One region of the Mesorhizobium subarcticum genome, then DNA from elsewhere that is predicted to be linked to it. Evidence: predicted binding sites of a transcription regulator. Region 1 holds the regulator's gene; each other region holds the start of a gene.
The links. Region 1 encodes LexA, which represses DNA repair genes until DNA is damaged. Its sites were predicted from a motif close to TGTTCNNNNTGTGTTCNG; they were not measured.
Positions count from the first base shown of each region.

Region 2: the regulator LexA is predicted to act here: its motif matches at 1,576-1,593, upstream of ACZYHG_RS19125 (ATP-dependent helicase).
Region 3: the regulator LexA is predicted to act here: its motif matches at 1,444-1,461, upstream of parE (DNA topoisomerase IV subunit B).
Region 4: the regulator LexA is predicted to act here: its motif matches at 2,084-2,101, upstream of ACZYHG_RS09685 (helicase-related protein).

Region 1 covers NZ_CM144237.1:4,645,206-4,648,320, forward strand. Annotated here, with positions in the region: gene ACZYHG_RS22575 (ComEC/Rec2 family competence protein) at 1-1,209, shown strand, start outside; gene lexA (transcriptional repressor LexA) at 1,203-1,943, opposite strand; gene kynU (kynureninase) at 2,388-3,115, opposite strand, start outside.
Region 2 covers NZ_CM144237.1:3,913,352-3,916,466, forward strand. Annotated here, with positions in the region: gene ACZYHG_RS19125 (ATP-dependent helicase) at 1-1,533, opposite strand, end outside; gene ACZYHG_RS19130 (flavin-containing monooxygenase) at 1,675-2,967, opposite strand; gene ACZYHG_RS19135 (LuxR C-terminal-related transcriptional regulator) at 3,107-3,115, opposite strand, start outside.
Region 3 covers NZ_CM144237.1:4,410,076-4,413,190, forward strand. Annotated here, with positions in the region: gene parE (DNA topoisomerase IV subunit B) at 1-1,373, opposite strand, end outside; gene cpaB (Flp pilus assembly protein CpaB) at 1,611-2,543, shown strand; gene ACZYHG_RS21490 (type II and III secretion system protein family protein) at 2,599-3,115, shown strand, end outside.
Region 4 covers NZ_CM144237.1:1,993,350-1,996,464, forward strand. Annotated here, with positions in the region: gene ACZYHG_RS09685 (helicase-related protein) at 1-1,917, opposite strand, end outside; gene ACZYHG_RS09690 (hypothetical protein) at 2,150-2,452, opposite strand; gene phbB (acetoacetyl-CoA reductase) at 2,623-3,115, opposite strand, start outside.

The DNA of each region.
Region 1 (3,115 bases):
GCAGCGCTGACCATGCGCAATCTGGCCATCTCGGCGATCGCCGTCATTGTGGTGTCGCCGCATGAGGTGGTCGGCCCAAGTTTTCAGATGTCCTTTGCAGCGACGGCCGCACTTGTCGGCGCATATGCTGGCTGGGCGGATCACCGTGCGGGAAAGTCCAGACCACCGCCCCCAAAGCGATCCTTGCCCGGTTTCCTAGCGCGAAAATTTCTGCTGGCGACAGGCGGATTGGCCATGACCTCCATCATAGCCGGGAGTGCCACAGCGCTGTTTGCCATCTGGCATTTCCAGCGCGTGTCGCCGCTCAGCCTGGTCGCCAATTTGGCGATCATGCCGATTGTATCGGTCGTGATGTTTCTGGCCGTGGCCAGCGCGCTCTTGATGCCATTTGGGCTGGATTGGCCTGCGCTTTATCTGATGGGCAAAGGCCTGACCGCAATGATCGCCATATCGGCGTGGATATCGGATCGCTCTCCAGTCGATGGGGTTGGCCTGATTTCCCAACAGTCCGTCTTGCTGGTGACGATTGCCCTGGTTATCGCGACCACGGCGACGACATGGCTTCGGCTGGCGGCGGTTCCCTTCGTTCTCGCCAGTGTGCTGACCATCCCGGATACGCGAACACCGGATGTGTTGATCTCGGAGGACGCCAGGCTGGTTGCAATGCCGATCGGAGGCGGCGAACTCGCTGTTAGCCGCGCGCGTCCAAACGAATTCATGGTCGACAATTGGAAACGCGCGTTGCGATCCGAAGCCATCGTCGTGCCGGAAACCTTCACCAGAGGTGACGGACAATTCGAGATCGCGGACGCTACAGAACTGCCGCCAGGAGTGCCGTTCTATTGCACTGACGGCGTCTGTGTGGCCAAGCACACGTCCGGTGCGATCATTGCTTATGTCGAAGACCGCAAGGACACCTGGAAAGCCTGCGGCTTCGCCGATTTGATCGTTGTCAATGACGCAACGGGCTATGATTCCTGTCACAACCCGCTGGTTCTCGTCATCACCAAGCGGCAACTTGCTCGCAAAGGCAGTGCGGCCGTCTTCTTCGACAACCAATCGGCGGTCACGCCGGCAATCGTCAGCTTCGCCGTGGACAGTCCGTACCGACCCTGGCACGCGCAACGCAAATTCTCACATGAGGCGAGGGGTCTGCCACCTTACAAGAAACCCGAAAAGCCAGCCGTTAAACCGCCGCCGCTTCAGTAGCGCCTGATCAGTCCGACGAGCTTGCCTTGCACCTTCACCCTGTCGGGCCCGAAGATGCGCGTCTCATAGGCCGGATTGGCGGCTTCAAGCGCAATCGAGGCGCCCTTGCGGCGGAACCGCTTCAGCGTCGCTTCCTCCTCATCCACCAGCGCCACGATGATCTCGCCAGGCTGGGCGGTATCGGCATTGCGGATGATGACGGTGTCACCGTCGAAGATGCCGGCCTCGATCATCGAGTCGCCCTTGACCTCCAGCGCATAATGTTCGCCACCCATGATCATGTCCGGCGGCACCGAGATCGAATGCGTCTGATGCTGAATGGCATCGATCGGCACGCCGGCGGCGATACGCCCCATCACAGGGATCGACACCGCCGAAACCACGTCGTCATCATTGCCGGCAGCAGGCAGGCGCGATGGTGTTGCAGGCTTGAGCTGGCGGCCAAGGCCGCCCTGACCAAGACTGCCCTGGATGACGCTTGGCGAGAACTTCTTGGCAGCGTTGAGACCCGGCGCGATTGAATCCGGCAGCCGCAGCACCTCCAGCGCGCGTGCCCGGTTGGGCAGCCGCCTGATAAAACCGCGTTCCTCCAGTGCCGTGATCAGACGATGGATGCCTGACTTGGAGGCGAGATCGAGCGCCTCCTTCATCTCGTCGAAGGACGGCGGGATACCGCTTTCCTTCAGCCGTTCATGGATGAACATCAAAAGTTCATGTTGCTTGCGCGTCAGCATGGCGGCCCCCAAGGCATTGAACGAAGGGTCTGAACCAGAATCGAAAAACAAACCCAGAACAAACACTATCTGTTCCAGTTGTGTTCTGCAACCGTTTAAAGTTTAGTGAATTTGTTAAGGCGTCTGAAATTATTTGGCATACGGCTGCGGCAACGACCGACGCGTCAACTCTGTCGCCGCATGTTGGCAACCATTGAAATCGTTTTGGTTAATGGCTTGTGGCCTATCCGGCGGCTTGGCTTGGCATCAGTCGGCCACAGAGTTCCATGCCAAGCATTTCCAGTTTTGAGAGCGCTCGTTTGCCGTGAACGAAACGAAGCCAAAACGCCAACCTCGGGCTTGTTCACGACCACTAGCTCCTCGACCAAGAGGCGATCCATTTGTGAGCTGGAAATTCGCTGCTCGTTATACCGCCGGTGACAGCCGATCGCTGAGATCGTCGCTTCAGGTGACGGACTCCTTGACAGCGAAACGCGGGGCCTTCCAGGCACCGGTGTGCAAAATCTCTTGTAGGACCTCAACCGCCAGCCACACATCCTTGTAGGCGACGTAGAGCGGCGTAAACCCGAAGCGGATGGTGGACGGCGCGCGAAAGTCACCGATCACACCGCGCTCGATCAAGGCACGCATGACCTGATAGCCGTGATCGTGAAGGAACGACACTTGGCTGCCACGCTTGGTCCGGTCGCGGATGGTTTCCAGCGTGAGACCATAGGCCCCGCACTTTGCTTCGACGAGTTGGATGAACAGTTCGGTCAGCGCGACGCTCTTCTTTCGCAACGCAGCCATGTCGACATCGTCCCAGATGGCGAGCGCACCCTTGAGCGCCCGCATCGACAGGACGGGCTGCGTGCCGCAGAGAAAGCGGCGAATGCCGGTTCCTGCGACGTAACCGCGTTCAAACGCAAAGGGGCGGGCATGCCCCCACCAGCCGCTGAGTGGTTGGCTGATGTCGCCGTGATGACGTTGCGCGGCGTAGATGAAGGCCGGCGCGCCCGGACCGCCGTTGAGATATTTATACGTGCAGCCGATGGCGAAATCGGCATTCGCATGGTCGAGTTCGACGGGTAGAGCGCCTGCCGTGTGGCATAAATCCCATATGATCAGCGCTCCGGCTGCATGAGCCTTGCGCGTCAGCGCCGCCATGTCGCGCAATTCACCCGATTTGTAGT
Region 2 (3,115 bases), 730 kb from region 1:
CTGGCGGATGGTGGTTTCGCCGAGGCCGCGCTTGGGCACATTGACGATGCGCTCGAAGGCGAGGTCGTCGGCGCCTTGCGCGACGACGCGGAAGAAGGCCAGCGCATCGCGGATTTCCATGCGCTCGTAAAAGCGTGGGCCGCCGATGACGCGATAGTTGAGGCCGAGCGTGACGAAACGGTCCTCGAATTCGCGCATCTGGAAGGAGGCGCGGACAAGGATGGCCATGTCGTTGAGCTTGTGTTTTTGCCTCTGATAGGCCTCGATGGTCTCGCCGACGGCGCGGGCTTCCTCTTCGGAATCCCAGGCGGCGTGGACATGCACCTTGCCGTCGTCCGGCTCGTCGCGGTCGGTGAACAGCGTCTTGCCGAAGCGGCCTTCATTGTGGGCGATGAGATGGGAGGCAGCGCCAAGGATGTGCGCGGTGGAGCGGTAGTTGCGCTCCAGCCTGATGATGGTGGCGCCGGGAAAATCCTTGTCGAAGCGCAGGATGTTGTCGACCTCGGCGCCGCGCCAGCCATAGATCGACTGGTCGTCGTCGCCGACGCAGCAGATGTTGACTTTGTTGTCGCTCACGGCCGCACGCGAGCTTCGCTCGCTGGCCTCCGCGGGGGCGGCCTGGCCGGCCGACGCCCGGTCGGGCTTGCGGCCTTCGGCCGTTCGCAGATCCGTCGATGTTGACACGCGCCCGCTATCCGGCCGCTGCGCCAGCAGGCGCAGCCACATGTATTGGGCGGTGTTGGTGTCCTGATATTCGTCGACGAGGATGTATTTGAAGCGCCTGTGATATTCCTTCAGCACATCCGGATTGGCGCGGAAGATGCGGATGGGGTGGCACAAGAGATCGCCGAAGTCGCAGGCGTTCAGCGTCTTCAGCCGCTCCTGATAGGCCTTGTAGAGTTCGCGGCCCTTGCCGTTGGCGAAGCTGCGCGCGTCGCCTTCGGGGATTTCGGCGGGGCCCAGGCCCTTGTTCTTCCAGCCGTCGATCATCTGCGCGAACTGCTTGGCCGGCCAGCGCTTGTCGTCCAGGCCCTCGGCCTGGATCAACTGCTTGATCAGCCGCACGACGTCGTCGGTGTCGAGGATGGTGAAATCGGAGCGCAGGCCGGCAAGCTCGGCGTGCCGGCGCAGAAGCTTGACGCCAATCGAGTGGAAGGTGCCGAGCCAGGGCATTCCTTCGACATTGCCTTCGCCGATCAGCACGCCGATGCGGATCTTCATCTCGCGCGCGGCCTTGTTGGTGAAGGTGACGGCGAGGATCTGCGACGGGAAGGCCTTGCCGGTGGCAAGGATGTGGGCGATGCGGGTGGTCAAGACGCGGGTCTTGCCGGTGCCGGCGCCGGCCAGCACCAGAACCGGGCCTTCGGTGGTTTCCACCGCCAGCCTTTGTTCCGGGTTGAGGCCCCGGAGATAGTCGGGTGCGTTGTTCTGGCCGCTGCGGGCAGCCATGGCGCGCGCGGCAATGCCCGACGGGGCCGTGGGCCGCGCATTGGGTTCATCGAAAAAGGGCATGTCTTCGGAAAAGCCGGACATCTTCCCCCCGAATGTAGTGATTCGGGAGGGAAAGACCAGAACTGTCTACGTTTTGTTCCGGTTTTAACGCACGATTGGCGGTCGCCGTGCAACTGTTGTGCTCCCAGCGGCCGACATCCTTCTCCAAAGCTCCGATCAGGCTTACCTGGCTGCCGCCCGCATCCGCTCGCCGATCTTTTCGGCCACATAGCCGGCATCGCGTGCCGCACCGTGGATCATGGTCGAAGAGGGCGAGTGCTGGAAGTGCAGGCCGCAGACATAGAGGCCGGGTTCACCCTCGACTGTGCCGCGATACTGCTTTACCCGGCCATTGTCGTCGAAGATCGGCAGCTTGATCCAATCCAGCCCGGCCATGAAGCCGGTGCACCAGATGACGTTCGTGATGTCGAGGGTCCGGCCGTCGTCGAGCAGCGGTTTGCCGTCACGCACGCCGGCTACGCGGGAGACCCGGCGGACGCCGGCAGCGTCGAGATCGCGCGGCTTGACCCGGATCAACGGCAGGCCGTGGGACAGCTGCCCCAGTTTGGCCTTGCGGCCCATCGGCGTGTCTACCGTCAACAACCGGTGGAAGACGAAGCGGAACACGACCGGCAGCACCAGGCGCATGGCGAAATAGCCGTTATAGGCGACCGGAATGTTGCCGGGATGCCGCCCGGCCAGCCAGGTCTGGTGCGTGGGCGCGAGATCCATGGCGATTTCGGCGCCGGAATTGCCGGCGCCGACCAAAAGCACGCCACCCGGATTGAGCTGCGCCGGGTTCTGGTAGGCACTCGAATGGAATTGCCCGATCGACGGATCGAGCAAGGCAGCGAAATCCGGAGCTTTTGGTTTCTGGTAGCTCGCCGAGGCGATGACGACATGATCGGCGCTATAGCGCGTCCGGCCAGCTGTCACGACATAGCGGCCGTCGATGCGGGTTACCTCGTCGACCTTGACGCCGGTGCGCACCGGCAAGGAAAATTTCCTGGCATAGGCCTCGAGGTAGTCGGCCATCTCGTCCTTGGTCGGGAAGGCATGGCGGCCGGCGGGGAAGGGCATGCCAGCCAGCCCGTCATAGCGCGCCGGCGTGAACAGGCGCAGCGAATCCCAGCGCGAACGCCAGGCGTCGCCGACACGTTCGCGCCCTTCAAGGATGACATATTTCATGCCCTTGCGGGCGAGGCGATAACCGACGGACAAGCCGCTCTGGCCGGCGCCGATGACGATGACATCGAAATGCTCTTCCCCCAGCGCGGGCCGCTTTTCGTCGGCTGATGATGCCTGGCTTGATGGGCCGCCGGTTGCTAGCAGTGCGTTGGCCTCCAATTGCATGAAAGCCGCTCCCTGTTCCAGCAATGCGCCGGCGCGCGCCTTGGTCTCGGTGATGCCGACGCGGCGGCCGCGCCGTCGCATTGCGTGCCCAGAGGTCGGGCGAAGTGTCGAGGTCGGGTTCATGATCGCTCCATCCGGTTTCGTCAGCCTGGAGCCAGAAATAGCGATCCGGCGCGGCGCCGCTTCGGGGAGACACCTCACGAGACCCGGAAAATGCGATGGGGATTTTCCCCCATACCCCGGGTCTTTTGGGGTCGTCGGTTCAGAGCAG
Region 3 (3,115 bases), 240 kb from region 1:
TGCGTGCAGTCGGCGAGCTTGCCCGGCAGGCGCAGCTTGCGCACCGCGCTTTTGCGCGACACTTCCTTTTCCTGGCGTCGGCGCACCCGCTCGTCAGCGCGCGCGATCACCCACTCCAGCAGCTTCGAGGCCTCTTGCGGATTGTCGGCCAGCCAGTGGTCGAAGGGATCGCGGATTGCCGTTTCGACAATGCGGATCGCTTCGATTGTCGCCAGCCTGTCCTTGGTCTGGCCGACGAATTCCGGCTCGCGGATGAACACCGAAAGCATGCCCGCGGCCGAGATCATGACGTCTTCCGAGGTGACGATCGAGGCGCGCTTGTTGCCGACCAGGTCGGCATAGGCGCGAAGCCCGCGCGTCAGCACGTTGCGGAAGCCGGCCTCATGCGTGCCGCCTTCGCCGGTCGGGATGGTGTTGCAGTAGGAATTCACGAAGCCGTCGCCGCCGAACCAGGTCACCGCCCATTCCAGCGAGCCATGGCCGCCCTGCTTCTCGCTCTTGCCGGCGAAGATTTCGCGGGTAACCTGGAAGTCATCGCCGAGTGATGCCTTCAGATAATCCTTGAGGCCGCCCGGAAAATGGAACGCCGCCTTGGCCGGCGTCTGGTCCTTTTCCTTGATCAGAGAGGGATCGCAGGTCCAGCGGATTTCGACGCCACCAAACAGATAGGCTTTCGACCGCGTCATGCGGTAGAGCCGGGCCGGCTCGAACGCCGCACCCTTGCCGAAGATCTGCTCGTCGGGATGGAAGCGGATTTTTGTGCCGCGGCGGTTGTGAACCTCGCCAAGCTGCTCCAGGCCGGTCACCGGAACACCTCGCGAAAAACGCTGGCGATAGAGCTGGCGGCCGCGGGCGACCTCGACCTCGAGATGGTCCGACAGCGCGTTGACCACGGACACGCCGACGCCATGCAGGCCGCCTGATGTCTCGTAGACCTTGGAGTCGAATTTGCCGCCCGAATGCAGTGTCGTCATGATCACTTCGAGGGCCGGCTTCTTGAACTTCGGATGCGGGTCGACCGGAATGCCGCGGCCATTGTCGGTGACGGCAAGATAGCCGTCGGCCGAAAGCTCGACGTCGATGAAGGTGGCATGGCCGGCGACCGCCTCGTCCATCGAATTGTCGATGACTTCGGCGAACAGATGGTGCATCGCCTTGTCGTCGGTGCCGCCAATGTACATGCCTGGCCGGCGGCGCACCGGCTCCAGCCCCTCCAGCACCTCGATGTCGGCGGCGCTATAACCCTCGCTGCCATCCTTGGTCGCGGCAGGACGCTTGGCAGCCTGCACCAGCGGATCCGCCGGACGTGCCAGCGTGCGGGCCGGCTGCGGCTCCTTGCCCAGATTGCCGAAGAGATCGTTGTTGTCGTCCATGCCTGCCATCGGGTCCGATGCTGCAAATCACCCGTCGATACTGCCACGCTTTGCGGCGCCAGGCGACGGAGGTTCCTGTTACGTTCGGGGATTTGACCCCTCATATCCTAAAACCATTCGATAACCAAGCGGGCGGAAATAGGTCTGAGACCGCCGTTCCGCATTCCTGATTCTTTAACAAAGCGGCCTAGCGTGAGCCCAACATAACAAGAAACGACGGGCATCAGGGGTTTCGGCGTGAGGGGCAAGGCCATAACGATGATCGGCATCGCCGCCGTTTTCGGCGCGATCTCGATCTTTGCCGCGGATTTCTGGGTCAAGAGCCAGGCCAAGGCTGATGCCGGCGAGAAAACGGCGTCGATACCCGCTCCCGCCGCGCCCAAGATTGAGTTCAAGACCATCGTGGTGGCAAACGCGCCATTGCGCTACGGCATGGAACTCGACCGCGCCAAGCTGGTTGAAATCCCATGGCCGCAGGATTCCCTGCCGCAAGGTGCCTTTCCCACCATCGATGGATTACTCGGCGAAGGCAGCCGCGTCGTGCTGTCGCCGATCGACGTCAACGAACCGGTGCTGCTCACCAAGTTGTCGGGGCCGAACGGGCGCGCAACGCTTTCCAACATGATGACGCCAGGAATGCGGGCGGTCACCATCCGCACCGACGAGATCGCCGGTGTCGGCGGCTTCGTCACGCCGGGCGACCGCGTCGATGTCGTGCTGACGCGCGATGCCGGCGAAATCCAGGAAGTCGCCAAGAACGCGCAAGGCGCCGCCGGTTCGACCATCACTTCCGAGATTGTCGTTGCCGATGCCAAGGTGCTGAGTGTCGGCCAGGGCGCCGACGAGCGCCAGACGACGCCGCAGGTGACCAATTCCGTGACCATCGAGGTGACGACCGAAGGCGCGCAGAAAGTGGCGCTTGCCCGCACCGTCGGCACGCTGTCGCTGTCGCTTCGCTCCGCCAGTGAAGGCGGCGATGGCAAGAACGGCGTCACCACCATCTCCTCCTTCGGCGGATCGGTGGCGGCCAAGGCCGAGGCCGCGGCCGGCTCGCTGTTCGGCGCCATGACCAAGGAGCCGGAGAAGCCGAAATTCAAGACAATCATCGTGACGCGCGGCACGAAGGCCGAGGAATATCAGGTTCCCGCGCGGGACCAGAACCAGAAGTAAAGGCCGGTGGGGACCGGGCGGGACGGGACAATGCTGATGCGTAGCCTAGTATCGAATGACGGACCGGTCGTGCATCGCGCGCGCCTTGGCGATGGCGGTTGCACTGGCCGCGAGCGGCACGCTCGCCTTGCCCAGCGCGGCCAGGGCGGACAATGACGTCGTCTATGTCTCGTCGACCAAAAATGCGTCGATCAAGGTCGCCAAGGGCAAGCCCAAGACGATCGTGACAAGTGCTGCCTTCTACCAGATCGTCATCGGCGATCCGGATATCGCCAACGTCAACCCGCTGACCGACAAATCCTTCTATGTGCTGGGCAACAATCTCGGCACCACCGGCATCGCGCTGTTCGACGAGAAAAAGCAGCTCGTTGGCACCGTCGACATTGAGGTGACGCTCGACACCGATCAACTTGCCAGCACCATCCGCGCCAGCGTGCCGGACGCCAAGATCAAGGTCGGCTCGGCCAATGGCCGTGTCGTGCTGTCGGGCGAGGCGGATGACGCGGTTGCCGCCGAAAAGGCGAACCAGATCGCCACGCGCTTTTCCGGCAAAGAGGACGTGATCAACTCGG
Region 4 (3,115 bases), 2.7 Mb from region 1:
ACGACCGATGCCGGAAATCTGGTCGGCGTTCTTCAAGTCGACCAGCGGCTTCAGCAGGGACTCGATCTGGAAATTGACGAAACGTTCGGCGCGCGCGGCGACCTTGTCGCGCGCCGGGCCGGTCAGCTGTTCGTCTGCCAGCAATATGAGGCGGGGCTTCAGCGCGTCCTCGCCTGAAACCAGCGTGCCGATCGGCGCGCCGATCCAGCGCAGTGTGCCATCCGAGCCAAGCGCGAGGTCGCCATTGGCGCAAGCGCCGAAACGTTCGGCGCGCGCCTCGAACTCAGCGGCCAGCGCTTTTTGCGCGGCGGTGCGCACGGCCTTGGCGTCTTCGCCGCCGGCGGTCTGGTCGGCGGTGAAGCGGAACCCTTGCAACTCGCCGACGTGATGGCCTTCGACAAGGACGGTTCCGGTAGGGCTAATTTCGGCTTCAGGCATGGTATTTTCTCTAAGGCGCCGCATGAGGACGGAAGTCCTGCGGTCTACGAAGCGTTTCGTCAACCGTTCATGCAGCGCATCCGACAGTCTGTCTTCGATTTCGCGCGTCTTTTCCTGCCAGTGTGCCTGATCGGCCAGCCAGCCGGGCCGGTTCGACACGAATGTCCAGGTGCGGATCTGGGCGATGCGGTGCGACAGCGTGTCGATGTCGCCTTCGGTTGTGTCGGCGCGGCGCACCTGCTCGGCCATGTAGTTTTCGTCGACATGGCCATGGCGGGCGAGGTCCATGTAGATCGAGGCGATGAGATCGGCATGCTGGGCCGGAGCGATCTTCCTGTAATCGGGGAGCGCGCACGCTTCCCACAGCAGCGCCACGCGCTTGGCATCGGTGGCGAGCGCGCGGATATCTCCATCGCGTGACAGATATTCAAGCGCCTGCGCATCGACCGCCGGCAGCGCGCGCGTCAGCCCCTCGACAGGCGCATTGGTCTCGATCGAGCGCTTCAGCGCATCGAGGCTGGCGAAATCGAAATGGGCGGTGCGCCACTGCAGCACCTTCACCGGCTCGAAATCATGGCCTTCGATCTTCTTGACCAGGTCCTCGTCGAGCGGATCGACCTGGCCGGTGACGCCAAAAGTGCCGTCGCGCAGATGACGGCCGGCACGACCGGCGATCTGGCCGAGTTCAGCAGCCGTCAGATTGCGATACTGATAGCCGTCGAATTTGCGATTCTGGGCAAAGGCGACATGGTCGAGATCAAGGTTGAGGCCCATGCCGATGGCGTCGGTGGCAATGAGATAGTCGACATCGCCCGACTGGAACAGCGCCACCTGTGCGTTGCGGGTGCGTGGCGAGAGCGCACCGAGCACGACGGCCGCTCCGCCCTGCTGGCGACGGATCAGCTCAGCGATGGCATAGACCTCGTCGGCGGAGAAGGCGACGATCGCGGTACGCCGCGGCAGGCGGGTCAGCTTCTTCGAACCGGCATAGGCGAGATGCGACAGCCGCGGCCGCGTCACCACCGAGACGCCCTTCAGCAGGCGCTGCAGAATGCCGTGCATGGTGGCCGCGCCCAAGAGCAGCGTTTCCTGCCGGCCGCGCAGATGCAGGATGCGGTCGGTGAAGATGTGGCCGCGCTCGAGGTCGCCGGCGAGCTGTACCTCGTCGATGGCGACGAAGGCGGCGTCAGTCTGGCGCGGCATGGCCTCGACTGTGCAGACCGAATATTTCGCACCCGGCGGCTGGATCTTCTCCTCGCCGGTGATCAGCGCGACCTTGTGGGCACCGACCTTCTCGCAGACACGGGCGTAGACTTCCCGGGCCAGCAGCCTGAGCGGCAGGCCGATCACGCCGGTTTCGTGCGCCACCATGCGCTCAATGGCCAGATGGGTCTTGCCGGTGTTGGTCGGCCCAAGCACGGCGGTCACGTCGCGGCCCGACAGGATCAGCGGCTCGGTGTGTTTCGGCTGGATGTTCATCGGTCTGGAAATAAGGCTTTCTGGCCTCTGTTTGTCGGGAGCGTGCCTTGGGTGGCGCGTATGACAGGCGACACATAGGGATTTCGGGGGGAAAGCGAAAGCGGAATGTTCCGTCGGCGGCGAGAAGGGTCTGTGTCAAGCTCCAAAATGGTCGCTGATTAAGAGTTGGAACGAGTCTGGAACGAAACGGCGACGAATCAGTGACTCCCACAGATTCAGCTTTTGTTCACGGCTACATGTGGATTTCGTGACCGTGAGTCTCACCACATGCTGAATCGCCGAACTGGCCCGTTTTATGCTGGGCGATCTTCGTCCTTAACCTTTGCCGGGAAACGAGGGAAATGGCTCGATGCCCTTCGCCCAAGATTATGAAATTGTTAATCTTTCTGAATTTGGTGTTAAGGAATTGCAGATGATTCCGGGCCATTAACGTTAATTTCCGCTCAGAGCCGGAACGAATCGGCGACAAAGCAGCACCGGCGGTATTTTCCCGGTTTGTTCCCTCAATATCTCGGGTTTTGAACAGCTTATCCACCGACAATCCACAGGCTTGACCACAGGGTTCGCACAGGCGGCGCCGCCGCCGTTAACCTTTGCATGCCGGATTGGATCATCGCTCCGCACCAGAGCGTTTTGTCCAAAGCATCAGATAAAAACGGACCGGCTTCCCGGTCCGCTCGTTACAGTCAGAAGCCGTTGAATGTCTCAGGCGAAGTACTGGCCGCCATTGGCCGTTATGGTCGAGCCGGTGATGAAGCCGGCATCCTCGGAAGCGAGGAAGACGACGCAGCGCGCGATCTCTTCGGGTTCGCCGAGGCGGCCGACCGGGATCTGCGGGATGATGCGCTCGTTGAGCACCTTCTCGTCGATCGCCTTGACCATTTCGGTGGCGATGTAGCCGGGGCAGATGACGTTCACGGTGATGCCCGCACGGGCACCTTCCTGCGCCAGCGCCTTCGAGAAGCCGATGTCACCGGCCTTGGCGGCGGAATAGTTGACCTGGCCGGCCTGGCCTTTCTGGCCGTTGATCGAGGAGATGGTGATGACGCGGCCGAACTTGCGGTCGCGCATGCCGCCCCACAGCGGATGCGTCATGTTGAAGACGCCGGACAGATTGGTGTCGATGACCTCTTTCCACTGCTCGCGCGTGATCTTGTGGAACATGGCGTCGCGGGTAATGCCGGCATTGTTGACCAGC